DNA from 2 places in the Streptomyces sp. NPDC039465 genome. Region 1 is predicted to be linked to the other one. Evidence: riboswitches for the same ligand, from Rfam matches in the RefSeq annotation. Region 1 holds a riboswitch; the other holds the start of a gene.

What was found. Region 1 has a riboswitch for ZMP and ZTP ahead of ACZ7LT_RS19515 (serine hydroxymethyltransferase). Riboswitches for the same ligand answer to the same signal wherever they lie in the genome.
Region 2: linked by a shared signal. The riboswitch ahead of ACZ7LT_RS07405 (bifunctional 5,10-methylenetetrahydrofolate dehydrogenase/5,10-methenyltetrahydrofolate cyclohydrolase) and the one ahead of ACZ7LT_RS19515 (serine hydroxymethyltransferase) in region 1 are both predicted to bind ZMP and ZTP.

What each region holds. Positions count from the first base shown of each region.
Region 1 is NZ_JBVKAP010000005.1:335,170-350,030, reverse strand. It holds gene ACZ7LT_RS19545 (FAD-binding oxidoreductase) at 1-87, shown strand, start outside; gene ACZ7LT_RS19540 (decaprenylphospho-beta-D-erythro-pentofuranosid-2-ulose 2-reductase) at 123-878, shown strand; gene ACZ7LT_RS19535 (2'-5' RNA ligase family protein) at 898-1,485, opposite strand; gene trpS (tryptophan--tRNA ligase) at 1,577-2,590, opposite strand; gene ACZ7LT_RS19525 (RNA polymerase sigma factor) at 2,659-3,285, shown strand; gene ACZ7LT_RS19520 (hypothetical protein) at 3,278-4,057, shown strand; gene ACZ7LT_RS19515 (serine hydroxymethyltransferase) at 4,100-5,368, opposite strand; ZMP/ZTP riboswitch at 5,444-5,534, opposite strand; gene rocD (ornithine--oxo-acid transaminase) at 5,643-6,848, shown strand; gene ACZ7LT_RS19505 (glutathionylspermidine synthase family protein) at 6,963-8,144, opposite strand; gene ACZ7LT_RS19500 (hypothetical protein) at 8,155-8,454, opposite strand; gene ACZ7LT_RS19495 (MFS transporter) at 8,600-10,069, opposite strand; gene ACZ7LT_RS19490 (TetR/AcrR family transcriptional regulator) at 10,195-10,917, shown strand; gene pdxR (MocR-like pyridoxine biosynthesis transcription factor PdxR) at 10,975-12,375, opposite strand; gene ACZ7LT_RS19480 (carboxymuconolactone decarboxylase family protein) at 12,423-12,923, shown strand; gene ACZ7LT_RS19475 (carboxymuconolactone decarboxylase family protein) at 12,981-13,430, shown strand; gene ACZ7LT_RS19470 (isocitrate lyase/PEP mutase family protein) at 13,427-14,149, shown strand; gene ACZ7LT_RS19465 (hypothetical protein) at 14,207-14,749, opposite strand.
Region 2 is NZ_JBVKAP010000002.1:254,197-269,057, forward strand. It holds gene ACZ7LT_RS07370 (hypothetical protein) at 1-473, shown strand, start outside; gene ACZ7LT_RS07375 (tannase/feruloyl esterase family alpha/beta hydrolase) at 615-1,982, shown strand; gene ACZ7LT_RS07380 (MOSC domain-containing protein) at 2,011-2,553, opposite strand; gene ACZ7LT_RS07385 (hypothetical protein) at 2,632-2,814, opposite strand; gene ACZ7LT_RS07390 (fatty acid desaturase family protein) at 2,913-3,992, opposite strand; gene ACZ7LT_RS07395 (DEAD/DEAH box helicase) at 4,140-7,043, shown strand; gene ACZ7LT_RS07400 (SWIM zinc finger family protein) at 7,049-8,359, shown strand; gene ACZ7LT_RS07405 (bifunctional 5,10-methylenetetrahydrofolate dehydrogenase/5,10-methenyltetrahydrofolate cyclohydrolase) at 8,549-9,406, opposite strand; ZMP/ZTP riboswitch at 9,431-9,530, opposite strand; gene ACZ7LT_RS07410 (GAF domain-containing protein) at 9,663-10,934, shown strand; gene exaC (acetaldehyde dehydrogenase ExaC) at 10,990-12,513, shown strand; gene ACZ7LT_RS07420 (amidohydrolase family protein) at 12,820-13,920, opposite strand; gene ACZ7LT_RS07425 (transposase) at 14,311-14,861, opposite strand, start outside.

The sequences.
Region 1 (14,861 bases):
AAGCTGCCCGCGTTCCTCGCCCTGCGGGCCGAGGTGGACCCGCGCGGGGTGTTCCGCTCGGACCTGTCCCGGCGCCTCGCCCTGTGACCCCCGAGATCCGGCTCTGTGAAGGAGATCCGCCGATGAAGGACGCCTTCGGCGCCCCCCAGTCCCTGCTCGTCCTCGGTGGCACGTCCGAGATCGGCCTCGCCACCGCGCGCCGGCTGATCGCCCGGCGCACCCGCACGGTCCTGCTCGCCGGGCGCCCCTCCCCCGCCCTGGAGTCCGCGGCCGAATCGCTGCGCGCCCTGGGCGCCGAGGTCCGCACCGTACCCTTCGACGCCCTGGACACCGCCGCGCACGAGGAGACCCTGGGGAAACTCTTCACCGACGGCGACATCGACATGGTGCTGCTCGCCTTCGGGGTCCTCGGCGACCAGGGCCACGACGAGGCCGATCCGCCCGCGGCCGTCCGGGTCGCCCAGACCAACTACACGGGCGCCGTCTCGGCCCTGCTGGTCTGCGCGCAGGCCCTGCAGGCGCAGGGGCACGGCTCGCTGGTGGTGCTGTCCTCGGTCGCCGGGGAGCGCGCCCGGCGGGCCAACTTCATCTACGGGTCGTCCAAGGCGGGCCTGGACGCCTTCGCCCAGGGCCTGGGGGACGCGCTGTACGGCACGGGGGTGCACGTGATGGTCGTCAGGCCCGGTTTCGTACGGACCAGGATGACCGCCGGTCTCGACGAGCCGCCGCTGACCACCACCCCGCACGCGGTGGCCACGGCGATCGAGCTGGGGCTGCGGCGCCGCTCGGAGACCGTCTGGGTGCCGGGGGCGCTGCGGGCCGTGATGTCGGCCCTGCGGCACGTGCCACGGCCGCTGTTCCGCCGGCTGCCGCTGTGAGGTGCCCGGCCCGCGGTCGCTAGGAGGCGGCGGGTGCGGGCGCGTCGACCGGGGAGCCCTGCGCCGGGACGCCCCCGGGGCGGCCGCCGCCGAACGCGTACGTGTGGAGCTTGCGCCACACCCCGTCCGGGCCCTGCTCGTAGAGCGCGAAGGAGGTGACCGACCAGGCGGCCTCGAACTCCGCCAGCTCTTCGTACGCCCGGTCCATCGCCTCCTCGGCGATGCCGTGCGCCACCGTCACATGGGGGTGGTACGGGAACTGGAGCTCGCGCACCAGCGGGCCGGAGGCGTCCCGGACCCGCTTCTGGAGCCAGGTGCAGGCCGCCGCGCCCTCGACGACCTGGACGTAGACGACGGGCGACAGCGGCCGAAACGTGCCCGTGCCGCTCAGCCGCATCGGGAAGGGCCGGCCGGCGGCCGCGACCGCGGCGAGGTGGGCCTCGATCGCGGGCAGGTCCGCGGCCGCCACCTCGGTCGGCGGCAGGAGGGTGACATGCGTGGGGATGCCATGGGCGGCGGGATCCCCGAAGCCCGCGCGCCGCTCCTGGAGCAGGCTGCCGTAGGGCTCCGGGACCGCGATCGAAACGCCGAGCGTTACGGTCCCCACGTCATTCTCCTCAGTGTCGGATGTCTGCGCAGCCGCCAGTGTGACGGCTGCGGCGCTCTTCCCGCCAGAGCCCTCGGGCCCGGCGCCGGACTCAGTGCTTGGCGGGCAGGAAGCCCACCTTGTCGTAGGTCTGCGCGAGGGTCTCGGCGGCGACCGCGCGGGCCTTCTCGGCGCCCTTGGCCAGGAGGGAGTCCAGCGTCTCCGGGTCGTCCAGATATTCCTGCGTACGGGCCCGGAAGGGGGTGACGAACTCCACCATGACGTCGGCGAGGTCCGTCTTCAGCGCACCGTACATCTTGCCCTCGTAGCTCTTCTCCAGCTCCGGAATCGTCGTACCGGTGAGGGTGGAGAGGATGGTGAGGAGGTTGCTGACGCCGGGCTTGTTCTCCGCGTCGAACCGGATCACGGTGTCGGTGTCCGTGACCGCGCTCTTGACCTTCTTGGCCGTCACCTTCGGCTCGTCGAGCAGGTTGATCAGGCCCTTGGGCGTCGACGCCGACTTGCTCATCTTGATCGTCGGGTCCTGGAGATCGAAGATCTTCGCGGTCTCCTTGACGATGTACGGCGCCGGGACGGTGAAGGTCTCGCCGAAGCGGGCGTTGAAGCGCTCCGCGAGGTCGCGGGTCAGCTCGATGTGCTGGCGCTGGTCCTCGCCGACCGGGACCTCGTTGGCCTGGTAGAGCAGGATGTCCGCGACCTGGAGGATCGGGTACGTGAAGAGGCCGACGGTGGCCCGGTCGGCGCCCTGCTTGGCGGACTTGTCCTTGAACTGGGTCATGCGGGAGGCCTCGCCGAAGCCGGTGAGGCAGTTCATGATCCAGCCGAGCTGCGCGTGCTCGGGGACGTGGCTCTGGACGAAGAGGGTGCAGCGCTCGGGGTCGAGACCGGAGGCGAGGAGCTGCGCGGCGGCGAGGCGGGTGTTGGCCCGCAGCTCGGCGGGGTCCTGCGGAACCGTGATCGCGTGCAGGTCCACGACCATGTAGAAGGCGTCGTGGGTCTCCTGCAGCGCGACGTACTGACGGATCGCACCGAGGTAGTTGCCGAGGTGGAACGAGCCCGCCGTGGGCTGGATTCCGGAGAGCGCGCGAGGACTGTCAGAGGCCATGCCCATCATTCTCTCAGGTACGGCGGACGGTTCGGGAACGGATCCCGGCCGACCGGTGTATCAAGAGTGTGAGGACGCGGGAGGGGGGCCTGATCGTCGATGAGGCCGCGGTGATCGCACGGGTACGCGCCGGGGAGCCGGAGGCGTACGCGGAGTTGGTGCACGCCCATACGGGCGTGGCGCTGAGAGCGGCCGTGGCGTTCGGGGCGGGGGCGGACGCGGAGGACGTGGTGCAGCAGGCCTTCATCAAGGCGTACTGCTCGCTGGGCCGGTTCAAGGACGGGTCGGCGTTCCGGCCGTGGCTGCTCCAGATCGTGGCCAATGAGACGAGGAACACAGTGCGCTCGGCGGCCCGCCGCAGGGCTGTCGCGGACCGGGAGGCGGGGCTGCTCGGCCCCGAGCCGCTGATACCGGAATCGGCGGATCCGGCGGTGGCGGCGCTGGAGCGGGAACGGCGGCTGCTGCTCACGGCGGCGCTGGAGGAGCTGGGTGAGGACCAGCGCCAGGTGGTGATCTACCGCTATCTCCTGGAGATGGACGAAGCGGAGACGGCGCAGGCGCTGGGGTGGCCGCGGGGCACGGTGAAGTCACGGCTGAGCCGGGCGCTGAAGAAGCTGGGCGGGCAGCTCGGCACCCTGAGGCCGGAGAGGCCTGAGGGGTCCAAGGGGTCGGAAGGGGGTGATGAGCATGGATGATCTTCCTCAGGAGCTGCGGGAGCTGGGGCGCCGGATGAAGGTGCCCGAGGTGTCCGGGGAGTCGATGGCCGAGCGGGTGCTGGCGCAGATACTGGCCGACGCCCTGCCGGCGCCGGTGGCGGAGCCGCCGGGGCGGTACGAGCGGCTGCGGCGCTGGGTGCGCCGGCGGTGGCGGGCGCTGACGGTGACGGTGTCGGGGGCGCTGGTGGTGCTGGTGCTCACGCCTCCGGTGCGGGCGACGGTGGCGGACTGGTTCGGCTTCGGCGGGGTGAAGGTGCGCTACGACCCGTCGGCGCCGCCGGTGCCGGGCGCGGCGGTGCCCGGCTGCGAGGACCCGGTGCCCTTGCGGGAGGCCGCCGCGCTGGCCGGGTTCGAGCCTCGGATACCGGCCGTGCTGGGCGAGCCGGACGCCGTGTCGGTGGCCCGGTCGGCGCCGGGACGGTCCGTGGTCGGCCTGTGCTGGACCGAGGGCGGCCGGACGATACGCCTGGACCAGTTCCCGGCGGAGCTGGATCCCGGCTTCGTGAAGACGGTGCGGGTGCAGCCGGAATGGGTCCGGCTGAGCGACGGCGGCACGGGCTACTGGTTCGCCGAGCCGCACCGGCTGGTCATCCCCATGACGGATGCCCGCGGTGAGATATGGACCCGTACGGAGCGGCCGGCGGGGCCGACGCTGCTGTGGACCGGGCCCGGTGGGGCGGGGCCGACGCTGCGGCTGGAGGGTGAGGAGTCGCTGGAGCGGGCGCGGCGGATCGCCGAGTCGGTCCGCTGACGTGCGGAGAGCCCGGCCGACGGCCGGACTCCCCGAGGGCGGCTAGGCCGGCAGGCCCGGGGCCGGGAAGGCGGCCATGAGGTCGGCCACCTCGGCGCGGATGGCGGCGATGGCCTCCTCGTCGCCGGTTCGGGAGGCGGTGACACCGCGGTCGATCCACTCCGCGACGGTCTCCATGTGGGCGGTGGTCAGACCGCGCGAGGTCAGGGAGGGGGTGCCGATGCGGATGCCGGAGGGGTCGAAGGGCTTCCGCGGGTCGTAGGGGACGGTGTTGTAGTTGACGACGATTCCGGCTCGGTCCAGGGCCTTGGCGGCGACCTTGCCGGGGACGTCCTTGGGGGTGAGGTCCATCAGGATCAGATGGTTGTCGGTGCCGCCGGAGACCAGGTCGAAGCCGCGGGCGAGGAGCGCGTCGGCGAGGGCCTTGGCGTTGGCGACGACGGAGTGGGCGTACTCCCGGAAGGAGGGCTGGGCCGCCTCGTGGAGGGCGACGGCGATCGCGGCGGTGGTCTGGTTGTGCGGGCCGCCCTGAAGGCCGGGGAAGACGGCCTTGTCGAGGGCCTTGGCGTGCTCCTCGCGGCACATCAGCATGGCGCCGCGCGGGCCGCGCAGGGTCTTGTGGGTGGTCGTGGAGATCACGTCGGCGTGGGGCACAGGTGAGGGGTGGGCGCCGCCCGCGATCAGTCCGGCGATATGCGCGACGTCGGCGACGAGGACCGCACCGCACTCGCGGGCGATCTCCGCGAAGGCCGCGAAGTCGATGGTGCGGGGCAGTGCGGTGCCGCCGCAGAAGATGACCTTCGGGCGCTCCTTGACGGCGAGTTCCCGGACCTCGTCGAAGTCGATCAGACCGGTGTCCTGGCGTACGCCGTACTGCACGCCGCGGAACCACTTGCCGGTGGCGGAGACGCCCCAGCCGTGGGTGAGATGGCCGCCCATGGGCAGGGCCATGCCCATGACGGTGTCGCCGGGCTCGGCGAAGGCGAGGTAGACGGCGAGGTTGGCGGGTGAGCCGGAGTAGGGCTGGACGTTGGCGTGGTCGACGCCGAAGAGGCTCTTGGCGCGCTCCACGGCGAGGATCTCGACCTGGTCGATGTTCTGCTGGCCCTCGTAGTAGCGGCGGCCGGGATAGCCCTCGCTGTACTTGTTCTGCAGGACGGTGCCGGAGGCTTCCAGCACGGCGTGGGAGACGTAGTTCTCGCTGGGGATGAGCCGCAGCGTCCGGGCCTGGAGCTGCTCCTCGGCGACGACGAGAGCGGCCAGCTCGGGGTCGGCCGCGGAGAGGGCGGGGTGCGCGGGCGGGGTGCTCATGGCGTTCCTCCGGGCGTGTCGGCGGATCCCGGGGCGCGGCGGTGAGTGCGGCGCCACGCGGGACAGGGTGCGGTCCCGCGGTGCCCAGGCGGGCGGCACCTCGTGTGGTCTGCCGCGCACGGCTCCCCCGGGGTCGCTTCCCCGTACGCCAGTCGCCGTGCGTGTTTCCAGCCTAGCGGGCGTGCCGTCACCGAGGTTTCTTCGTCCGGCATACGAGCGACGATAAGAAGTGGGCACCACATCCGCCCCAGGCCGCAGGATGAACGGAGATCCCGTGTCGAGAACAGAAGACGCGATCGCTTCGGCGGAGGCGCACAGCGCGCACAACTACCACCCGTTGCCCGTCGTCGTCGCGTCCGCGGAGGGCGCGTGGCTGACCGACGTGGAGGGGCGACGCTATCTCGACATGCTCGCCGGGTACTCCGCGCTCAACTTCGGGCACCGCCACCGCCGGCTGATCGACGCCGCCAAGGAACAGCTGGAGCGGGTGACGCTCACGTCGCGGGCGTTCCACCACGACCGGTTCGCCGAGTTCTGCGGGCGGCTCGCGCAGCTGTGCGACATGGAGATGGTGCTCCCGATGAACACCGGGGCGGAGGCGGTGGAGACCGCCGTGAAGACCGCCCGGAAGTGGGGCTACCAGGTCAAGGGAGTGCCGCCGGGCCAGGCGAAGATCGTGGTGGCGGCGAACAACTTCCACGGCCGCACGACGACGATCATCAGCTTCTCCACCGACCCCGAGGCCCGCGCGGACTTCGGCCCGTACACGCCGGGCTTCGAGATCGTGCCGTACGGCGATCTGACTGCGCTCGGCACCGCGATGAGCGCGAACACGGTGGCCGTGCTGCTTGAGCCGATCCAGGGCGAGGCGGGGGTGCTGGTGCCGCCGCCCGGCTATCTGGAGGGCGTGCGCCGGCTGACCCGTGAGCGGAACGTGCTGTTCGTCGCGGACGAGATCCAGTCGGGTCTGGGCCGGACGGGGAAGACGTTCGCGTGCGATCACGAGGGCGTCGTCCCGGACATGTACGTCCTGGGCAAGGCGCTGGGCGGCGGGGTCGTGCCGGTGTCGGCCGTGGTGTCGAGCGCCGAGGTGCTGGGGGTGTACCGCCCCGGTGAGCACGGGTCGACGTTCGGAGGCAATCCACTGGCATGCGCGGTGGCGCTGGAGGTGATCGCGATGCTGGAGACGGGTGAGTACCAGCAGCGGGCGGCCGAGCTCGGCGACCATCTCCACCGGGAGCTGGGGCTCCTGGTGGGCGGCGGGGCGGTGGAGGCGGTGCGCGGCCGTGGCCTGTGGGCCGGTGTGGACATCGCGCCGAGCCGGGGCACCGGCCGGGAGATCTCGGAGAAGCTGATGGACCGTGGGGTGCTGGTCAAGGACACCCATGGCTCGACGATCCGGATCGCGCCGCCGCTGGTGATCAGCAAGGAGGATCTGGACTGGGGCCTCGACCAGTTGAGGTCGGTCCTGGGCGGCTGAGTCCGCCCTGCCCGGCGCCCGCGCCGGGCAGGCAGGGCGGCCGGCTCATCCGTGGGCATGTACACGGGGGTTGGTCTTGACCCGGCCTGCGGCCCGCCCAGCTCAGGGACTACGTCAGAGAATGACGTGCGGCAGGAAGCGGGCGTATTCGTCCGTGACCGGCCCCGCCGACTCCCTGATGCCGAGCCCCGCCGCCTCGTCCTCGACGACCCACGCGCCGAGCACCACACGGTTGCCGTCGAAGTCGGGCAGCGGGGCCAGCTCCTGGTAGCAGCAGGCCTGTTCCCGGACGACGGGGGGCGCGCCGGCCTCGTGGAGGGTGACGCCGGCGCCCTCGCGGCCGAGCAGCGGCTTGGCGACGTAGCCGCCGGTCGCGGCCAGTTCGCGCGGGCCGTCGAGATAGGCGGCCAGCAGGTTCGGGTGGCCCGGGTAGAGCTCCCAGAGGATCGCGAGGAGCGCCTTGTTGGACAGCAGCATCTTCCAGGCGGGCTCGATCCAGCAGGTGGTGCCGGTGCCGCCGCCGTTGTCGAGGGTGTCCAGGACGTACGGGCCGAACCGGTCCGTGGTCAGCCACTCCCACGGGTAGAGCTTGAAGCAGCTGCGGATGAACCTCAGCCGCTCGTCGACGAAACGGCCACTGAGCTTGTCGAAGCCGATCCTCTCGACCGAGAGGGCCTCGGTGTCGAGCCCGGCCTGTTCGGCGGTCTCGCGCAGATACGCGACCGTCATCAGGTCCTCGCCGAGCTCGTCGCTCTCGGAGTGGACGAAGTGGACGGGCCCGGGCGGCAGCAGCGCGGCCTGCCGCTTCCAGGCGTCGACGAGCCGCTCGTGGAGGGAGTTCCACTGGTCGGCGCCGGGGAAGCGTTCCTCCATCCAGAACCACTGCGGGCTGGCCGCCTCCACCAGCGAGGTGGGGGTGTCGGCGTTGTACTCCAGCATCTTGGCCGGGCCCGTGCCGTCGTAGCGCAGGTCGAAACGGCCGTAGAGGGAAGGCACTTCGGCCCGCCGCCGCCAGGACTCGGCAACCAGCGAGGCGAGCCGCGGGTCGGTGATGCCGAGGTCGGCGAAGCGGTCCCGCTCGACGATGTGGGCGGCCGCCGCCAGACACATCACGTGCAGCTCCTCGACGACCTCCTCCAGCGCCTCGACCTCGGGGAGGCTGAAGGAGTAGTACGCGCTCTCGTCCCAGTAGGGACGCAGGGAGCCGTCCGGGTAGCGGGTGAGGGGGTAGACGAGCCCCTGCTCCTCGACGGTCTGCTGCCAGCCGGGACGGGGCTCGATGGTGTGCCGCTGCATCGGGGGTCGCTCAGCCGCCGCTGCTGCCGGAGCTGGAGCAGCCGAAGCCGCCCCGGTCGACGGCCTCCTTGTCGAAGCTGCCGCCCGAGACGGTGCCGCCGCTGTGGGAGCCGCCGTAGTAGTACCGGCCGGAGCTGCCGGAGCTGCTGGAACTGCTGGAACTGCTGTCGTCACACTTGTAGCTGGGCAGCACCTCGTACGAGAGAGGGTCCACGCAACGCTTGTCGGGCTCGGAGCCGCACGACGTGATCGTCAACGCGAGCATGCCCATTCCGCCGAGCACCACCGTGCTCGACCTCAGCCTGCGCATCTTCCGTGCCTCCCCGTCCCAGCGCCATCGAACGCCGGACAGACTAGAGGGCGGCTCCCGAAGCCGTTAACCCCGGTCCACCAACCCTTCACCAGCGACGCCGTTTCAGACGGCTTCGTGCGGTTTGCTCACCGCGGTGGCCTGATCAGCGGCTCGTCGTGCGCTCCGGGCTCCGGCGCCGCGAGGCCGCGCCCGCAGCCGGCCCCGCGTCTGCGGCCGGGGACCTCGGCAGGGCCAGGGCCAGGAGTGCCCCGAGGACCGAGGCGGCGCCGGCGAGGATCCCGGCGATGCGCAGGCCGTCGACGAGCGCGCCGGGGCCGGGGGATTCCCCGAGGCCGGCGTTGGCCACGGCGACCAGGACCGCGAGGCCGGCCGCGCCACCGATCTGCTGAGCGGTCGTGGCCAGCGCCGAGGCGACGCCCTGCTCGTGCGGGGCGACCCCGGAGGACGCCGCGACGAAGAGGGCCGGGAAGGCCGCCCCGCCGCCGATGCCCCACACGGCGATCCCCGGCAGCAGGGCCCAGAAGGATCCGCCGACCGACATCCCGAAGGCGAGCGCCCCGATGCCGGCCCCGTTGAGGACCATGCCGAGGAGCAGGGTCGTACGGACTCCGAACCGGCCCATCAGGGCGGGCCCGGTCCGCAGCCCGGCGATCACCGAGAGGACGGTGACGGGCAGAAAGGCGAGGCCGGCCTCGAGCGCGTCGTAGCGCAGGACGTTCTGGAGGTAGGTGGTGAAGAGGAAGTAGACGCCGTTGAGGGCGCTCTGGAACACGAGGATCACCAGCATCGAGGCGGCCTGCGCCCGGCGGGTGAGCAGCCGCAACGGTACGAGCGGGTCGCGTGAGCGGTGCTGGACCAGCAGGAACAGCCCGAGGAGGAGCACTCCGGCGAGGACCGCACCGCCGCCGGTCACGGTCGTCCAGCCCTCGTCGGGGCCGACGACCAGGCCGAGGACGACCAGCACGGAACCGGCGGTGGCGAGCAGGGCGCCCAGGACGTCGAACCCGCCCCGCTCACCGCCCTGGCCGTCGCGCGCCAGGAGGCCGAAGGCGGCGAGGAGCGCGGCCACCGCGGGCGGCGCCATCACGAAGAGCACCCAGCGCCAGCTGCCGTACTCGGTCAGGACACCACCGAGCAGCGCCCCGGCGGCCAGGCCGGCACTGCCGCCGGCCGCCCAGAACGCCAACGCCCTGATGCGGGCCGGCCCTTCGGTAAATCCGCTGGTGACCAGGGAGAGCGTGGCCGGGGAGACGAGTGCGGCGCCGAGCCCCTGGACCGCACGCGCAGCCACGAGCGTGCCCGGATCGCGGGCCAGGCCGCCGAGGACGCAGCCGGCGGCGAAGACGGCCAGGCCGAGGGCGAACATCCGCCGCCGGCCGAACCGGTCGACGGCCCGGCCACCGAGCAGCAGGAAGCCGCCGAAGCCGACGGCGTAGGCGCTGATGACCCACTGGAGGGAGCGCGGGGTGAAGCCGAGGCCCGACCCGATGTCGGGGAGGGCCACGTACACGATGTTGAAGTCGAGGGCCACCAGGAACTGGGTGAAGACGAGCAGGGCCAGCCTCAGCCCGGCCCGTGCGTCTGAAGCGGAATGCGTGGAAGCGGCGGACACGCCGAAGCACCTCTCAAGCACGACGGATCGATGTGAGTTCACAGCGATTTTCACGGCGTAGATTTACTACACGCCGTTCAGTAAAGGCACGCCGAACAGTAGCGCAACGCTGTAAGGTGTCAACCGTGGAAGATCAGGAAGTCCGCAGACCCAGTCGCCGGGAACGCCTGCGCGCCGAAACCGCCGCCGAGATCAAGGCTGTCGCGTTGCGGCTGATGGCCGACGGCGGACCGGACGCGATCACCCTGCGGGCCATCGCCCGCGAGATGGGCATGACGGCCGGCGCCATCTACGGCTACTACGCGACCCGGGACGACCTGGTCACGACGCTCGTCGCCGACGTCTACACCGCACTCGTCGACTCCACCGAGGCCGCCGCCCACGCACTGCCGCCGAGCGACCTGGCCGGCCGGATCCTGGCCTGGGCCACGGCGTTCCGCACCTGGAGCCTCGCCCACCCCGAGGGCTTCCGGCTGATCTACGGCGACCCCGTCCCCGGCTACCGGCAGCCGGCAGACAGTCCGGCGGCCGACGCCGGACGGCGCGCCTGCACCGGGCTCACCGGGCTGGTCGCGGGCGCCTGGCCGTACGCGGAGCCGCTGCAGGGCGACGGCGGCGCCGAGTGGGCCGACTTCCAGCCCGAGTTCGCGGAGTCGGTCCGTCACGACTTCCCCGACCTGCCGGCCGCCGCCGTGGCCCTCGCGATGCGGGTCTGGGGACGGATGCACGGCCTGGTGTCGCTGGAGATCTACGGGCATCTGCGCCCCCTGACGCACGAGCCCGCCTCGCTCTACGAGGCGGAAATGCGCGACCTCATCCGGTCCTTGGGCCTGACACCGGCCGGCTGACACCAGCCGCCGGTACGACGGCCCCTGCCGCCCGCCTACGGCCGGCGCCCCACACGGTCACGGCAGCACCCGGCACAGCGCGTCCAGCGCGCCCGCCCAGGCGCTGTCCGTCGGAGTGCCGTAGCCGACCACCAGGCGGTCGCGGTCCGGCGGGACCGACGGGTGGCGCAGCCGGTTGCAGCCCATCAGGGCGAGCCCCTGCCAGGCGGCCGCCTGGATCACGGTCCGCTCGGTGCCGGGAGGCAGCTCCAGGACGGCGTGGAGGCCCGCGGCGATGCCGGTGACCCGGATGTCCGGGGCGCGTCGCGCGAGGGCCGCCACGAGCTCGTCACGGCGGCGGCGGTAGCGCAGCCGCATCCCGCGTACATGGCGGTCGTACGAGCCCGAGGCCATGAACTCCGCGAGCGTCAACTGGTCCAGCGCGCTCGACATCCAGTCGACGCCGCCCTTCGCCTCCAGGACCTCCCCGACCATGCCCTCCGGCAGCACCATCCAGGCCAGCCGCAACGCCGGTGCGAGCGACTTGCTGGCGGTGCCGAGGTAGACGACCCGCTCCGGGTCCAGGCCCTGGAGCGCGCCGACCGGCTGGCGGTCGTAGCGGAACTCGCCGTCGTAGTCGTCCTCCAGAATCAGCCCGCCCGCGCCGCGCGCCCAGTCGACCGCGGCCGCGCGCCGGTCGGGGTGGAGAGTGCTGCCGAGCGGGAACTGGTGGGCCGGGGTCATCAGCACCGCGCCCACGCCCTTCATCGCGCCCAGTTCGTCCGTGCGGGTGCCACGCGCGTCGAAGGACAGGGCGGGCAGCCGCAGCCCGGCCTCGGTCAGGAGGTTCCAGTGGACGTCGAGGCCGTACGACTCGACGGCCACCTCCCGCACCTTCCGCGCCCGCAGCACCTTGGCCATCAGCGTCAGACCGTGCACGAAACCCGAGCAGAGGACGATCCGTTCGGGATCCGCGTGGACGCCGCGGGCCCGGGCCAGGTACTCGGCGAGGACCGTGCGCAGTTCGATCCGGCCGCGCGCGTCGCCGTAGCCGAAGGCGTCGTGCGGGGCGCTGGTGAGGGCCCGCCGGGACGCCTTGAGCCAGTCGGTGCGGGGGAAGGAGCCGACGTCGGGGAAGCCGGGGCGCAGGCTGTACGTGGGCCCGCCGGACGCCGGACGCGAACGGGGCGCCTGGGCCGCGGGCCGACGGGGCGCGGCGCGCGGGGCGACCCGGGTGCCGGAGCCCTGCCGGGCGGTGAGCCAGCCCTCGGCGACCAGCTCCGCGTACGCGTCGGCGACGGTGTTGCGGGCCACCCCCAGATCGGCGGCGAGGGAGCGGGAGGACGGCAGGCGGGTGCCGGGCGCGAGACGGCCGTTGCGCACGGCCTCGCGCAGGGCGCCCATCAGGCCCTTGCGCAGTCCCGGTCCGCGCAGTTCCAGATGGAGGTCCGCCCCGAAAGTGGCCCAGTCGTTTGCCATGGAAGTGGACCATACCCCTGAGCCACAACGCCCGTACGGTCGTGACCATGACGACGACGGAAACACGGACGTACGCCCCCGAGCACTCCCCCCGCCTTCCCCTCGCCCAGCTCGCCCCGGAGTTCTACCGGGCCATGGTCCGCCTGGAGGCGGCCGCGGCGAAGGGCCTCGACCCGGTCGTCTACGAGCTGGTGAAGATCCGGGCCTCGCAGATCAACCACTGCGCGTTCTGCCTCGACATGCACACGAAGGACGCGCTGGCGTCCGGTGAGTCGGTGGAGCGGATCGTCCAGTTGTCCGCCTGGGAGGAGTCGGAGCACTTCTACACCGAGAAGGAGCTCGCGGCCCTGGCGCTGACCGAGGCGATCACGGTCCTGACGGACGGCTTCGTACCGGACGAGGTGTACGCGCGCGCCGCCGCCCACTTCGAGGAGGCGGAACTGGCCCAGCTCATCGCCGCGATCACCACCATCAACGCCTGGAACCGGATCGGGGTCAGCACGCGGACGGTGCCGGGCCACTACACGCCGGGCATGTACAAGAGCTGACGCCCCGGCAGCCGAGACCAACGGAACGACACACACCGACCGAGAGGCCACGCACCCGTGCCTGCCCGAACCGACCGGCTGAGCGCCGACGTCTACCACGCGCTGGCCGCCGCGAGCACCGCGGCCAAGAAGGGCCTGGGCGACCCGGTCCTCGTCGAGCTGGTCATGCTCCGCGCCTCGCAGATCAACCGCTGCGCCTTCTGCGTGGACATGCATCTGACGCTCGCCCGCAAGAACGGCGTGAGCGAGCGGCGCCTGGATCTGCTCCAGGTCTGGGAGGAGACCGACGGCGTCTTCACCGCCCCCGAGCGGGCCGCGCTCGCGCTCACCGAGGCCGTCACCGTCCTCACCGACGGCTTCGTACCGGACGAGGTGTACGAGCAGGCCGCCGCCCACTTCGACGCGCCCGGCCTCGCCCATCTCATCGCCCTGATCACCGTGATCAACAGCTGGAACCGCATCATGGTCAGCCGCCGCACTCCTCCCGGGGAGCTGGTGTGGCAGTGACCGGTGTCGAGACGTTCCGCACGCTGCACCACGACCGGGCCCCCGGGGACCCGCTGATCCTGCCGGGCCCCTGGGACCCGCCCAGCGCACGCACCTTCGTGGCCGCCGGCTTCCCGGCCCTCGCGGTCCCCAGCGCCGGGGTCGCCGAGGCGCTCGGTTACGAGGACGGCGAGACCCCCGCCGACGAGATGTTCGCGGCCGTCGCGCGGATCGTCCGCGCGGTCGCCGTACCCGTCTCGGCGGACCTGGAGGACGGATACGGCCTCGCCCCCAAGGAGCTGGTGGAACGGACCCTGGAGAGCGGCGCGATCGGGATGAACCTGGAGGACTCCCGGCCCGGCGGGATCCTCAAGGAGCCGCGGGCGCACGCCGAGTGGCTCGCCGAGGTCCGGGCGGCGGCCGGTGACCGGCTCTTCCTCAACGCGCGCGTGGACACCTTCCTGCATGGCGGGAAGGACCCGGACGAGGCGATCGAACGGGCCCTGCTGTACCGCGCGGCCGGCGCGGACTGCGTCTACCCGATCATGGCCCCGCCGGAGCACTTCACCGCGCTACGGGCGGAGACCGACGTCCCCGTCAACGCCTTCACCCGGTCGAACGGTCCGACCCCGGCCGAGCTGGGCCGGCGCGGCGCCACCCGGATCACCTTCGGGCCGGGCCTGCTGCGCCGCTCGATGGTGGCACTCGGCGACATCGCCCGCGGCCTCGGCGGCGCCTGAGGGCGAGCCGGGGCCGCGCGTCCGGACATCCGGGGATCCGGCGCGTCCGGGCCGGGCTCAGTCCTCCTCGGGCTCGTCCTGGACGCGCAGCCCGCCGACCCACAGCGGCATCAGCCAGTGCGCGACGAGTGCCGCGAACAGGACCGGGAAGACCAGGCTTTCGACCCGCAGGCCGGCGAAGAGCGTGACCGCGCCGACGCCGACCGCCGTCCCGGCCAGCAGCCAGGTCATCACCTTGTGGGCGCGCGCCTGGACCGCGTCGCGCTCGGCGAGCTGGCGCTCGTCGAGGATCCGGCTGCGCAGTTCGAGCAGCCCGCGGGTGGCGCTGTTGAGGGCCCCGGTGAGGAACACCCACCCCACCATGCCCGTGAACAGGACGGCCAGGGACGGCACGAGGAGGACGTCGTACACGACACCGAGCCAGGCGGCGGCCGTCACCGCGGTCAGCAGGACGTGGGCGGCGACGACGGCCCGGCGGCGGGCGGCGGTGGCGTACAGGGGCGCCGCCGCGGGGTTGTTCATGAGCGCGTACATGCGCCGGTCGAAGCGCGTGGGCGTGTTCGCGGTCGTCGTGCTGGTCGTGGTCGTGGTGATCGTCATCGAGGTCTCCCCGTTGTGCAGCTACTCGCTTATGTATAAGAAGTACTACATCCGAGGGTAGGGGCGCAACAAAAGGCGCCGCCCCCGGCAGGCGGGGGCGGCGCTGAACTGC
Region 2 (14,861 bases), on a different contig from region 1:
ACGCCGGGGAGTGGGGGCCCGCCCAGCGGCGTATGGGCGCGGACGCCATAGCGCTTCAGTGGGAGGCGTGGCGGGCGGAGTTCGACGGCTCGTCCGGCGGTGACCCCGGCGACGTCGCGTCCGAGACCACCGCCGCAGACGCGGAGGCCGGGTCCGACCCTGCGTCCGAGACCACCGCCGCGGACGCGGAGGCCGAAGCCGACCCGTACGACGGGGTGCGGCGCGCGCTCGCCGAACTGCGCGGGTACCTCCAGGAGCCGCCACCGGTCGGCCGGGTGCGGTCCACCTTCGCCACCGCGGACGCCCGGATGCTGCGCGCGGACGGACCCGGCTGGTCCCTGGTCGCCCGCACCGACGACATGGCGTTCGTGCTCCTGGACGACGAACCGCGCGAGGTCCTGCCGGTGGCCCGTGGCCCCAAGCTCCCGGCCCTGCTGGAGGCGTTGGACGCCATGGCGGTCCGCCCGTCCTGAGCCACGCGCCGCTGGGGAGACGGGTCCGGGGCACATGCGTGAGTCGCGCGAGGTGGGGTGCCGGACCATGGCCGGGCGGTGAGGGTGCCCGGACGATGGTCGGCGCGTGACACCCAGCCGTCGTCCCACCGGAGGCCGTCCATGCGCCTGCTGCGAGGCGTTACCCTGCTCACCGCGCTCCTGACGGGGCTCACCCTCACCGCCCCCGCCGGGGCCACGACCGGCCCTCCGGAGCCGTGCGCCCGTCCGGCAGCGCTCGCCGTCCCCGGCGCGGCGCACCAGCGGACGGCCTGTCTGGGCGATCTGACGACGGCGGCGCTGGCCGGTACTCCGTACACCGACATGGCCGACCAGGCGGGACTCTCCGCGCGCGGGACACGCAATCCGTCGGGGGTGCCGGGGATCCAGATCGATGGCTACTTCCCGGACGACTCACGGCTGAACGCCACGCACGGCTGGCGGCACGACGCCCAGTTCGTGATCCGGCTGCCCGACCGGTGGAACGGCGGACTCGTGGTGACGGGCGCGCCGGGCACCCGTCGGCAGTACTCCACGGACACGCTCATCTCCGACCAGGTCCTGGCCCAGGGGTACGCGTACGCGGCGACGGACAAGGGCAACACCGGACCCGACTTCTTCACCGACGGGCGGCGCCCGGGGGACGCGGTCGCCGAGTGGAACCGCCGGGTCACCGAACTGACCGTCGCCGCCCAGCGGGTCGTACGGCAGCGGTACGGGCACGGCCCCTTGCGCACGTACATGACGGGCATCTCCAACGGCGGCTATCTCACGCGCTGGCAGCTGGAGAACCGGCCCGATCTGTACGACGGCGGGGTGGACTGGGAGGGCGTGCTGTGGACGACGCGCGGGCCGAACCTGCTGACCGGTCTGCCGGTCACCGTGGCCCGCTCCCTGGGGGAGGCCGATGACGACGATCTGCTGGCGGCCGGGTTCGCGCCCGGGTCGCGGTTCCTGTGGCCGTACCACGAGAAGGTCTACTGGGGGCTGACCCAGAAGGCGTTCCGGGCGGAGTTCGACCCCGCGTACGATCCGGCCTGCCCGGGCGCCTCGGCCGGTACGACGCCGGAGCAGATCTTCGCCGCCTGCCCCTCCGACGCGGCCTACTCCTACACGTCGCGGCCTGCGTCCGTCCGGCGGGCGGTCGCGAAGGTCGCCCTGACAGGCAGAATCGGACGCCCCCTGATCACCTTGCATGGGGATCTGGATGCCTTGCTGCCGATCGCGACCGATTCCGATGTGTACGCGCGCATGATCGAGCACAAGGGGCCCGGCGGGCTGCACCGGTACTACCGGATCGAGTACGGCACGCACGCCGACGGCCTGTACGACACCCATCCGGACCGGCTGCGGCCGATCCTGCCCTGCTACCGCTCGGCGTTCTCAGCGCTGACGGCATGGGTCGAGAAGGGTACGCCGCCGCCCGGGAGCCGTACGGTCGCCCGGCCCTCGGGCGGGGACGTGGTCAACTCCTGCGCCCTGCGCGGATAGTGCGGAACGGGCGGCGGGGCCCCGTCGATCAGACCCGCTCCAGGGGGCGGTGCGGCCCGGTCGGGAGCTCGATCTCGATCGGGTCGCCCGGCCGGACCACACCACCCGTCCGCACCACGCTCATGATTCCGGCCTTGCGGATCAGCCGCCCGGCGGCGTCGCGGCCGACGACCCGCTTCAGCAGCCCGTCCTGGAAGGTGTCGATCTGCACACAGGGGTTGCGCAGTCCGGTGACCTCCACGACCGCCTCAGGACCTATGTGCAGCAGGGTGCCGGTGGGGAGGCCAAGGAGATCGACACCGCTGGTGGTGATGTTCTCGCCAAGGTCTCCGGGCCCGACCCGGAATCCGGCCTCGGCGACCTCGGTGAACAGCTCCTCGTGGATGAGGTGGACCTGACGGAGGTTCGGGGCGGTGGGGTCCTTGGCCACCCGGGAGCGGTGCTTGACCGTCACTCCCGCGTGGACGTCCCCCTCCACCCCGAGCCCGGCGAGCAGGGTGATGCTCTCCCGGTTCGGCTTCGTGAAGGAGTAGCTGCCGTTGCTGCTCACCGTGGTGACCGTCGCGCCCATCCCCCGGGCTCCCCTCTCCGCGTTCGAACAAGTTCATCCTGCTCGAAAGATCTTCGGGGAGCCTATCGGGCCAGGCCGCTACCTGCCGATCTGCTTGCGTGAGACCCGACGCAGCCGACGGCGCTGGCTCGGGTCGAGCGCGAGGTAGGCCACGGCGGGGACGCCGACGATCACCAGCAGTGAGAGCCAGAAACCGATCAGCGGTATCAGGACAAGGCCTACGACCACTCCCCCGAGGGCGATCTTCCCGTTTGTCGACATCTTCGTGCCTCCTTCGCGGCCTTGGGCCGCCTTCTTCCATTGAACGCCCGAAACCTGACGGCGGTTCCCCCGAGGAACCGCCGTCGTCCGCGGCCGGCTCAGGCCGCGCGCAGCGGCTCGCCGACCTCGTACAGATGGCCGAGCGCCTGGCGGTAGGAGTCGACGAGGCCGGTCTCCGTGTACGGGATGCCCAGGGCGCGGCAGTGGGCGCGGACGGCCGGCTGGGCGAGCCGCAGATGCGGGCGGGGCATGCTCGGGAAGAGGTGGTGCTCGATCTGGTAGTTCAGGCCCCCCAGGAACCAGTCGGTGAGCGGGCCGCCGCGGATGTTGCGGGAGGTGAGGACCTGGCGGCGCAGATGGCCCCAGCGCTCACCGTCCTCGCCGGGTATCTCCATGCCCTTGTGGTTCGGGGCGAACGCCATGCCCAGGTGGAGGCCGAGCAGCATCTGGTGGATCAGCGCGAAGACCAGGGCCTGGCCGGCCGTGAGGGTGCTCAGCAGCAGGGCCGCGTAGCCGACGACATGGGCGAGGAGCAGGGCGCCCTCGGTGAGGCGGTCGCGCCGGTTGCGGTAGGGACCGTCCTTGGAGAACAGCGCCTGGAAGCCGTACACCTTGAGCGCGATGCCCTCCAGCGTGGTCAGCGGGAAGAAGAGCCAGGCCTGATGCCGGGTGAGCCAGGCCCGGAAGCCGGTGCGGTCCGCCGCCTGGTGCTGGGCGAAGACCAGCACGTCCGCGGCGACATCGGGGTCCTTGTCCAGGTGGTTGGGGTTGGCGTGGTGGCGGTTGTGCTTGTCGTTCCACCACTCCTGGCTCATGCCGAGGAGGAGGTTGGCGTGGACGAGCTGGATGAGCCGGTTGGTGCGGCGGTCGGCGGCGATCTGCGCATGGCCGGCGTCATGGCCGACGAACGCGCAGCGGGCGGAGAGCAGGGCGAGCGGTAGGGCCAGCGTCATCGCCCACCAGGAAGGGCCCAGGAGGACCAGGCCTGTGATGACGGCGGCCAGGCCCAGCAGGTTCACCGCGATGCCGCGCGCGTACCAGGCGGTGCGGCGCTCCAGCAGGCCCTGTTCCTTGACCGTGCGCAGCAGCGGGGCGAACTCGCTGCCGGCGGCCCGGGGCCGGGCGGTGGACGCGAGGGCCCGTTCGGGTGCCGTGAGCGTTGCGGCGGCCTGTGGCATGCGGTCTCCCCTGGTGAGGCCGGTGCGCCGACTGCGCCCCGGTCCCCAGAAACGTACGGAGCGGCGCCGGTGGGGAACCATGGCGTCATCCCCCGAGTTCAGTGGGGGTCAGCCCAGGGGGCGGGGTGGTGCTGGCTCCACCACGCCATGATCGAGTACCCTCGGCGGCCCCGTCCACTAGTCAAATTTGAGGAATCAGTGAGCGTGTCCGAATTCTTCGGCTCTTCGGCTGTCTTCCTGCCCGCCGACCCGGCACGGGACGGCCGGGTCGCCTTCTGGCGCGACGGCGACGGACCGCCCCGGCACGAGAGCGGCGGGGGCGAGGAGCTGGGTGTTGTCGAGGACCTGACCGTGGTCGCGGACGACCTCCGCACCCGGATCGTGCGGGCCCGGCTGCTGCCCGTACGGGAGGCCATGCCCGTCCTCACGCGCGCGAGGACGGCGCCGGACGCGTCGCCCGAGACCGCGTTCTGGGGTGCGGCGGCGCTCCTCGGTCTCCATCTGGTGGCGCGCGGGCTGCTGCTGCCCGGGCTCACGGCCGCGGACCGGGACGCCTGGCGGATCGGTCCGCTGTCGCCCGAGGACCTGGAGCTCGTACGGACGCTGGCGGCGTCGATGCCGCCGGGCGCCCATGCCGTACCCCTGCCCGCGGTGGACGGCGCCTCCCCGCGGCTGCCGGAGCCCGAGGGGCTGCTGCGGGCCTTCCTGGACGCCGTCGCCGACGGGCTACCGCGCACCCCCGCCGCGCCCCTCGCCGCCGGCGGCCCGGCCTTCGCGGCGCTTCCCGCGCAGCAGGTGCCGGCACAGCGCGGCTGGGCGGCGGACGTGGCCGCCGGGTACGACGCGGGCGTACGGCTCTCGCTGCGCGTCGAAGTGTCGGGGCTCGGCGCCGGAGCCGACGCTCCGGAGGCGCCCGCCTTCCGGGCCGTCCTGCAGATACACAGCGTCAGCGACGCCGCGCTGGTCGCCGACGCCGCGGAGGTGTGGGCGGGCAGCGGGCCCGCGGCGGGCGCCTTCGGGCCGCGCGCCCGGATGGACGCGCTCCTCGCGCTGCGCCGAGCCGCACGCGCCTGGGCGCCGCTGACCCCGCTCCTGTCCGCCGCCGTCCCCGACGCCGTCGACCTCGCCGACGAGGAGATCACCGAGCTGCTCGGCGAGGCGGCGCGGGCGCTCGCGGCGACGGGCATGCAGGTGCACTGGCCAAGGGAGCTGGCGCGCAAGCTGACCGCGCGGGCCGTGATCGGGCCGCCCGCCGGCGACGACCACGGTCGGGACCGGGACGGCTCCGGCATGCCCTCGTTCCTCTCCGCCGACGCCCTGCTCTCCTTCAACTGGCGTTTCGCCGTGGGCGACGACACCCTCACCCGCGCGGAGCTCGACCAGCTCGCCGAGGCCGGGCGGCCGTTGGTGCGGCTGCGCGGGCAGTGGGTGCTGGTCGACCCGGCGGAGGCGCTGCGGGCCCGGGAGAGCCAGGACCGCAAGGTCAGCCCGATCGACGCGCTGGGTGCCGTACTGACCGGCTCGACGGAGGTGGACGGCCGCCCGGTGGCGGTCGAGGCGTCGGGGTGGCTGGCACGGCTTAGGGAGCGGCTGGCCGACCCGGAGGGCGGGCGACAGGACCTCGCCCAGCCCGCCGCGCTCCGGGCGACCCTCCGCGACTACCAGCTGCGTGGCCTGAACTGGCTGCACCGGATGACGTCGCTGGGGCTCGGCGGCTGCCTCGCCGACGACATGGGCCTGGGAAAAACGATCACTCTGATCGCGCTTCATCTGCACCGCCAGACCGACCCGGCCGCCGCGGGGCCCACCCTCGTGGTCTGCCCCACCTCGCTGATGGGCAACTGGCAGCGGGAGATCGAGAGGTTCGCCCCCGGCACCCCGGTCCGCCGCTTCCACGGCACGACCCGCACCCTCGACGGCCTGGCCGACGGAGAGTTCGTCCTCACCACGTACGGCACCATGCGGCTCGACGCGGCGCGGCTGGCCGAGCCGGCCTGGGGCATGGTCGTCGCGGACGAGGCCCAGCACGTCAAGAACCCCTATTCGGCCACCGCCCGGCAGCTGCGCACCATCGGTACGAAGGCGCGCGTGGCGCTGACCGGAACGCCCGTGGAGAACAACCTCTTTGAGCTGTGGGCGATCCTGGACTGGACGACCCCCGGCCTGCTCGGGCGCCTCGGCACCTTCCGTACCCGCTACGCGCAGGCCGTCGAGGGCGGCGACCCGGCGGCCGCCGAGCGGCTGGCGGCGCTGGTCCGCCCGTTCCTGCTGCGCCGCCGCAAGTCCGACCCGGGGATCGCGCCCGAACTGCCCCCGAAGACCGAGACCGACCGGGCCGTGTCGCTGACCAAGGAACAGGCCGGCCTCTACGAGGCGGTGGTGCGCGAGACGCTCGCGGCGATCGCCGAGGCGGACGGCATGGAGCGCCGCGGCCTCGTGATGAAGCTGCTGACCGCGCTGAAGCAGATCTGCAACCACCCGGCGCAGTACTTGAAGGAGGACAACCCCACCATCGCGGACCGCTCCGGGAAGCTGGAGCTCCTCGACGAACTCCTCGACACGATCCTCGCCGAGGAGGCGGCCGTGCTCGTCTTCACCCAGTACGTGCAGATGGCGCGGCTCCTGGAACGGCATCTGGCGGCCCGGGGGGTGCGGACGCAGTTCCTGCACGGAGGGACCCCGGTGGCGGAGCGGGAGGCGATGGTGCAGCGCTTCCAGGACGGCGAAGTGCCGGTGTTCCTGCTGTCGTTGAAGGCCGCCGGCACCGGCCTGAACCTGACCCGCGCCGGTCATGTGGTGCACTACGACCGCTGGTGGAACCCGGCCGTCGAGGCACAGGCCACGGACCGGGCGTACCGGATCGGGCAGACCCAGCCGGTGCAGGTCCACCGGATCGTCGCGGAGGGCACGATCGAGGACCGCATCGCCGACATGCTGGCGAGCAAACGGGAGCTGGCGGACGCCGTCCTCGGCTCCGGCGAGGGCGCGCTGACCGAACTGACCGACGCCGAGCTGGCGGACCTGGTGGAGCTGCGAGGGAACGGGCGATGAGGGCGATGAGGGCGATGAGTGACGCGTACGACAACGAGGACGGGGCCGCCCCGGAGGAGGAGCGGACCTTCGCCGCGCTGCCGCCGGTACACGGCGGTACGTTCGCCCGGACCTGGTGGGGACGGGCCTGGCTGAAGGCGCTGGAGGACACCGCGCTCGACGGCCAGCAGCTCAAGAAGGGCCGTAAGCACGCGCGCGATGGCTCGGTCGGCGCGGTGACGGTCCGGCCCGGGCGGATCACCGCGGTCGTCAGGGACCGGGACGGCACGGGTCATCGGAGCGACGTCCTGCTCCAAGAGCTCTCGGCGGAGGGCTGGCACCGCTTCCTGGACATGGCCGTCGACAGCGCCGGACACATCGCGGCGCTCCTCGACCGCGAGATGCCGCCGGACCTGGTGGAGGACGCGGCGGCGGCCGGGGTGGAGCTGCTGCCCGGCATCGGCGACCTGGAGCCGGAGTGCACCTGCGAGGCGTGGGACCACTGCCCGCACACCGCCGCGCTCTGCTACCAGGTGGCGCGCCTCCTCGACCAGGATCCGTTCGTCCTGCTGCTGATGCGGGGCCGCGGTGAGCGACGGCTCCTCGACGAGCTCCAGGTCCGCAGCGCGGCGCGGGCCGCGTCGGAGCATCCCGAGCCCGTCGCGGAAGCGGCCGGTGTCCCCGCCGAGGAGGCGTTCGCGGCGCGCGGCATCCTGCCCCCGCTGCCCGCCCCGCCCCCACTGCCCGGCGCGCCCGGCGAACCGCCCTCCCTGGAGACCGAGTCGGGCCCCGCGCCCGGGCTCGACCCCGCGGCGCTGGAGTTCCTGGCGGCCGACGCCGCGGCCCGTGCGCACCGGATGCTGGCCGAGGCCCGGGCACCGGGGCACGACCGGCACCCGGTGGAGCCGGCCCTGACGGTCGGCCAGGACGCGGTCCGGCTGGCCGCGGCCCCGGCCGCGCCCTGGATCGCCGCCCGGCTGGCGTCGGGCACGGGCCGCCGACGCGCCGAACTCGACCTGGCCACGCGCGCGTGGAGCCTGGGTGGCGCGCCGGCCCTGAAGGTCCTGGAGGAGGACGTCTCCCCGGCCCCGGACGTCCTGGCCCGCGCGCTGACCCAGCTCGCCGAGGCCTGGGACGACCCCGACCGCCCGCCCCTGCGCCAGACGGGCCCGGCCCGCTGGACCGTGATCGGCGCAGACGTACAACTACGCCTGGGCGAGGACGGCCGCTGGTGGCCGTACACCAAGTCCCGCGGCCGCTGGACCCCCTCGGGCCCGGCGGATCCGGATCCGGCGGCGGCGCTGGTGGGGGTGACGGTGGAGCCGGGCCGACCGTAGCCGGGTGGGGTGGGGTGGGGGCTGGAAGGGCGGCGGGGCGGATGCCGGGCCGGCCGCCCCGGGGGGCCCGGCCCCCTAGCAGGGTGCGTACGGGGAGGCCCGGGGCGGCAGCCGGGGGCGGAAGGCGGTCCGGCCCCCGCCGCCGGGTCCGTACGGCGCGGGGCAGCGGCCCGCCCGGCCAGCCGGCCGCTACAGCCCGAGCTGGCGCTCGGCCGCGTCCACGGTCTGAGCGAGCAGGACCGCGATGGTCATCGGGCCGACGCCGCCCGGCACCGGGGTGATCAGGCTCGCGCGCTCGGCGGCGCTGTCGAAGTCGACGTCGCCGACGTTGCCGGGGTTGTAGCCCGCGTCGATGACGACCGCGCCCGGCTTGATGTCCTCGCCGCGGATGAAGCGGGGACGGCCTACGGCGGCGACGAGGATGTCGGCCTCGGCGACGATCTCCGAGAGGCCGGTGGTGCGGGAGTGGCAGTAGGTGACCGTCGCGTCCCGGGCGAGCAGCAGCATGCCAGCCGGCTTACCGAGGATCGCGCTGCGTCCGACGACCACCGCGCGCTTCCCGGACGGGTTCACGTCGTAGGCGTCGAGGAGACGCATGATGCCGGCGGGGGTACAGGATTCGAAGCCGGGCAGGCCGAAGCTCATCGCCGCGAACGAGGTCATCGTGACGCCGTCGACGTCCTTCTCCGGCGCGATCGCCTCGAAGGCGGCCCGCTCGTCGATGTGCGGTCCGACCGGGTGCTGGAGCAGGATGCCGTTGACCTCGGGGTCCTGGGAGAGCCCGGTGAGGGTGGCGACGAGTTCCTCGGTGGTCGTGGCGGCCGGCAGCTCTATGTGCCGGGAGCGGATTCCGGCCTTCTCGCAGCGGGCGCGCTTCATCCGTACGTACGTCACGGAGGCCGGGTCCTCGCCGACGAGGACGGTCGCCAGGCACGGGGCCGTACCCGTACGGCGGGTGATCTCGGCGGCGCGGGCGGCGGTCTCCTCGACGGTGCGGCGGGCGAGCGCGGTGCCGTCCATGAGGCGTGCGGCGGGAACGGTGGGCATGGGCCACTCCTGAGCATCGGTCGTGATCGTCGCCCAGGCGCACGGCAGTGGCGGAGTCCGGTCGGAGCCCGTCGGGCCGCTCCCCGGTGGTACTCCACCTCACGCGCCAGTCACGGCCCGCGCCTACTGTACGTGAGGCCCAGGGGCGGAGACCGGACAGGGTGCGGCGGGGAGGGTTGTCGGCGTCCCGGGGTGCGGTCACGATGATGCCGCGGGCCCGCCGACAAGGGCCGAAGTCCTGGACGGGGAGGCCGGTTTGGCCGGTGACGCGTGGGTGGGTCCGGAGTCCGACACCAGGGCGCTGCGCGGGGCGCACGACGCGTTCACCTCGGGCGGGGGGCTGCCAAGGCCGCCGGTGCGGGCGCTGGTCGCCGAGTCGTGGCGGCGCTCGGCGCGGGCGAGGGTGAGCCCGGACGGGGCCGCCTGTGTCGAGCTGGACGAGCAGGATCTGGCCGCGTACCGGGAGGCGCATCCACTCGCCCCTGCGATGCCGGTGATCCGGGAGCTGACGGATGCCTATGCGACGGATGGGGAGCATCTGGTCGCGGTGTGCGACGCGTCGGGGCGGCTGATGTGGGTGGAGGGGCATCCGGGGACGCTGCGCAGGGCGCGGCCGATGAATTTCGTGGCCGGGGCGCGCTGGAGCGAGTCGGCGGCGGGAACGAACGCGCCGGGGACGGCGGTCGCGCTGGACCGGCCGGTGCAGGTGTTCTCGGCGGAGCACTTCCGGCGGTCGGTGCAGGCCTGGACGTGCGCGGCGGCGCCGGTGCACGATCCGCACAGCGGGCGGCTGCTCGGCGCCGTCGACATCACCGGCGGCGACCGGCTCGCGCATCCGCACAGCCTGGCGTTCGTCCAAGCGGTGGCGCGGGCCGCCGAGTCCCAGCTGGCGCTGCTCGCCCCTCCCCCGGACACGGACCGGATGCGGCTGGAGGCGCTGGGCCGCAGCGAGGCACTGCTGACGCTGGAGGGGCGCAGGGTGCGGCTGAGCCGTCGGCACAGCGAGCTCGTGGTCGTGCTGGCGCGCCGTCCCGAGGGCGTGAGCGGTGAGGAGCTGCTGACGCTGCTGTACGAGGACGCGTCGGTGCCGCCGGTCACGCTGCGGGCCGAACTGTCGCGGTTGCGGGGGCTGCTCGGCGCGGACGTCCTGCGCTCACGCCCGTACCGGCTGGCCAGGACCGTCGACGCGGACTTCGACGCGGTGGCGCGCAGGCTCGGCTCGGGGGCGCTGTCGGCGGCGCTCGGGGTGTACGCGGGGCCGCTGTTGCCGGGCTCGTGCGCCCCCGGGGTCGTACGGCTGCGGGAGCGGCTCGCGGGGCAGCTGCGGGCGGCGCTGGTGGACCGAGGCGATCCGCGGCTGCTGGCGGACTGGGCGTACAGCGCGTGGGGCGAGGACGATCCGGTGGTGTGGCGGGCGCTCGCGCGGGTGGTTCCGGCGAGCGGCCGGGCTCCGGTCCTTGCCCGGCTGCGGGCGCTGGACGCCGAACTGTCCGCCGGTGCAACGGGGTTGCAACGTCAAGGCTCCTAGCCTCGCCGGGAGCGCCGGCCAAGGGCGGCCGGTGCGCTCCGAGGGAGGCGGTTCGATGACGCGTTACGCAGCGCCCGGCACCGACGGCGCGGTCATGTCGTACCAGTCGCGGTACGACCACTGGATCGGCGGGGAGTACGTCGCCCCGGCGCGCGGGCAGTACTTCGAGAACCCGAGCCCGGTGGACGGCCGCCCCTTCACCGAGGTCGCCCGGGGCACCGCCGAGGACGTCGAGCGCGCACTGGACGCGGCGCACGCGGCCGCGCCGGCCTGGGGCCGTACGGCGCCCGCCGACCGCGCCGCCGTGCTGCTGAAGATCGCGGACCGGATGGAGGCGCATCTGGAGGAGCTGGCCGTCGCGGAGAGCTGGGAGAACGGCAAGCCGGTCCGCGAGACCCTGGCGGCCGACATTCCGCTGGCCATCGACCACTTCCGCTACTTCGCGGGCGCCCTGCGCGGCCAGGAGGGCTCGCTGAGCGAGGTCGACGACGACACCGTCGCGTACCACTTCCACGAGCCGCTGGGCGTGGTCGCGCAGATCATCCCGTGGAACTTCCCGATCCTGATGGCGACGTGGAAGCTGGCGCCGGCGCTGGCCGCCGGGAACGCGGTCGTCCTGAAGCCCGCCGAACAGACCCCGGTGTCCGTCCACTTCTGGATGAGCCTGGTCGCCGATCTGCTCCCGCCGGGTGTGGTGAACATCGTCAACGGCTTCGGCGCGGAGGCGGGCAAGCCGCTCGCGTCGTCGCCGCGGGTGGCGAAGATCGCGTTCACCGGGGAGACCACGACGGGGCGGCTGATCATGCAGTACGCCTCCGAGAACCTCAAACCGGTCACGCTGGAGCTGGGCGGCAAGTCGCCGAACATCTTCTTCGACGACGTCTGGTCGGCGGACGACGAGTTCCGGGACAAGGCGCTCGAAGGGTTCACGATGTTCGCCCTGAACCAGGGCGAGGTGTGCACCTGTCCGTCGCGCGCGCTGATCCAGCGCGGCCACTACAGCGAGTTCCTGGAGGCGGCGGTCGCCCGGACCGAGCGGATCCTGCCGGGCCACCCCCTCGACACGGACACGATGATCGGCGCGCAGGCCTCCGACGACCAGCTGCAGAAGATCCTCTCCTACCTGGACATCGGCCAGCAGGAGGGCGCGAAGATCCTGACGGGTGGTCAGCGCCTCGAGTACGACGGCGAGCTGGCGGGCGGCTACTACGTCCAGCCGACGATTTTCGAGGGCGACAACCGGATGCGGATCTTCCAGGAGGAGATCTTCGGCCCGGTGGTGGCGGTGACCTCGTTCACCGACTTCGACGACGCGATCAAGACGGCCAACGACACGCTCTACGGCCTGGGCGCGGGCGTCTGGACCCGCGACATCAACACGGCCTACCGCGCGGGCCGCGCGATCCAGGCGGGCCGGGTGTGGACGAACTGCTACCACGCGTACCCGGCGCATGCGGCGTTCGGGGGGTACAAGCAGTCGGGGATCGGCCGCGAGACGCACAAGATGATGCTGGACCACTACCAGCAGACGAAGAACTTATTGGTCAGCTACTCCCCCAAGAAGCTCGGATTCTTCTAAGCAAGAGAGAACGGCGTCTGGCCTGCATAAAAGCCCTGCCAGGCGCCGCTCTCAAACCTCATGACAGTAATCGAATCCGTTCATTCTTCGGCTGTTTCCCGCTGAGATCCCGCCTCGTGGAGAAGATCCGGGCCATACACGGGCCAGAGCAAGCTCAGGTACACCCTCACACCAGCAGACACTGGCCACCTTCGCCGCCCGTAGCCGGCAAGAATGCCCGTGACCAACGCCGTCCTCAATCGCGATCAGCTCTCCAGGCGGCGCTAAGGGCTGTCCGTAATCCTTGGTGGATCAGCGGGACAGCCCTTAGGCGCGCCTCAGCGCGGGCAACAGGCGGAGCGCGTTGTCGCGGTTGATGCCGCGTCGTTGGCGGTCGGTGAAGACGGGGTCGGTCTCGATGGCCGGCACCGTGAAGTCGGTGATGATGTCTGGGGAGGCGGCCGGCCAGTCGGTGCCGAAGAGGATCCGGTCGGCGCCGGCGGTGGCCACCAGAGTGCCCGAGGGGGCCGACGGGCCCGCCGTGTCGTAGTAGAAGCGGTGGAGGTAGTCCCGTACACGGGCAGCATCGAGGGGTGGAGTGCAGAAGCCGCCGAAGGCCTCCATGCGGGTGGCGATCTGAGGGAGGAATCCTCCGGCGTGCGGCAGGATGACTGACAGGTGCGGGTAGCGGTCGAGTGTCCTGGTACGGATCAGGTTCACAGCAGCACGCGTGGTGTCCAGCAGGAAATCGCACATGAAGTTCGGAATTCCGGGGACGGTGGGCACGCCGGGTGTTCCGCCCGGGAGGTCGAGCGGATGCGTGAAGAGGACCGCGGCGCGCTCGTCGAGTTCGGCGAGGAAGCGGTCGTGCGAGGGATCACCGAGGTAGACACCGTTGTGGTTGGCTTTCACGCTGGCTCCGACGGCACCGAGCTCGTCGAAGGCGCGGCGGAGAGCCCACGTGGTCACTTCGGGATGGTCCAGGACAGCAGGAGCGAGGACGGCGAAACGGCCCGGGTGGAGGGCCACCAGGTCGGCCATCGCCTCGAAGACGACGGTGAGACCTTCCCTGGCCTGCGCCGCGGTGCGGTACTGGTCCTGCATGGTCGGGTTGAGCACCGCGGTCGCGATTCCTACCCGGTCCATCAGCGCCAGGGTGGAGTCCAGATCCCAACGCGCCCACCACAGCAGCTCCTGCCGCCGCACCAGGCCCTCACGCTCCGCCCAGTCCACCCATGCCGGAGCGGTGAAATGGTGGTGGACGTCGATCCTTGCCCGGCCGGCGTCATCGCCGCTCCCCGAGCCCCGCGGCACCGCTTCCCCCCTGGCCAGAGCGCTGGACTCGCCCGTGGCAGCGACGGTGGTCGCCAACGCCCCGCCGGCGATGAGCAGACTGCGCCGGCTCATGGCCCGGGTCGATTCGGACATCCGCGTTCCCCATCCGTAGCGCCATCGGTTTGCCGCACCACGATGGCCCGTCGGCGGGCCCACGATCACCACGGCGTGCCCTGTTCGAGGTCGGTTCCCTCGGACGGACGCGGTCCAGCCCATCGTCTGCCACGAAATCCCAGGCCAGGATCCCTTCACGGCCGGCTCACGTACGAAGTCGGGGGCCGTCGCGTCCGACGGCCCCCGTTCCGGGTGATCAGCAGCAGGTGGCGGTCGCGGTGTCGTTGCCGCGTGCGTTGCTGCCGGCCCGGCGATTCAGATGATGCCGGTCCCGGACGACGGGACCGCGCTGCTAGCCGATCACCCCACCCATGCCCAGTCAACGCCGCAGCAGCCACACCAGTTACGGGACAACCTTTAGCTTGATCTTTAACCTGTGCGGCGGGGTCGTGGGGTCGTCGGCTTCGCCTTCCTGGACGCTGAAGTGACCGTTGTGCGGGGTGTGTGGACGTCATGACGTGGGGTGGGCCGCGTGTTCTTGCGTCCTGGTGGACGTCCAGGTCCGGGGCGGGTGGGTTTCGGTGCTTGGGCTGGGCAGGCGGTGTTGGGGCGGATGTGCCGGAAGTCGCGACGGACTCGAGCTGGAGTGAGGCGGTCGGACGAGGTGGGTTTCTCCCATGGACGATGTCGGTCGGCCGCCAGTGGCCGGGCCAGTCGCAGTTGGGTGTAGGCCGCGAGGATCAGCCATGTCCAGCGGTCCGCCGCCTGGGGTGTGCGGACCTTCGGGCAGGTCCAGCCGAGGGTCTGTTTGAACAGGCGGAAGGTGTGCTCGATGTCGAAACGACGCAGGTATGCCTGCCAGAGTCGGTCGGTGTCCGCTTCGGTGGCGTCGGTGCCCGACCACCACAGCCAGACCGGCTTCGGGGTGGCTCCGCTGGGCAGATGATCGATGTCCAGGCGGATCACGGTCCCCTCGACGA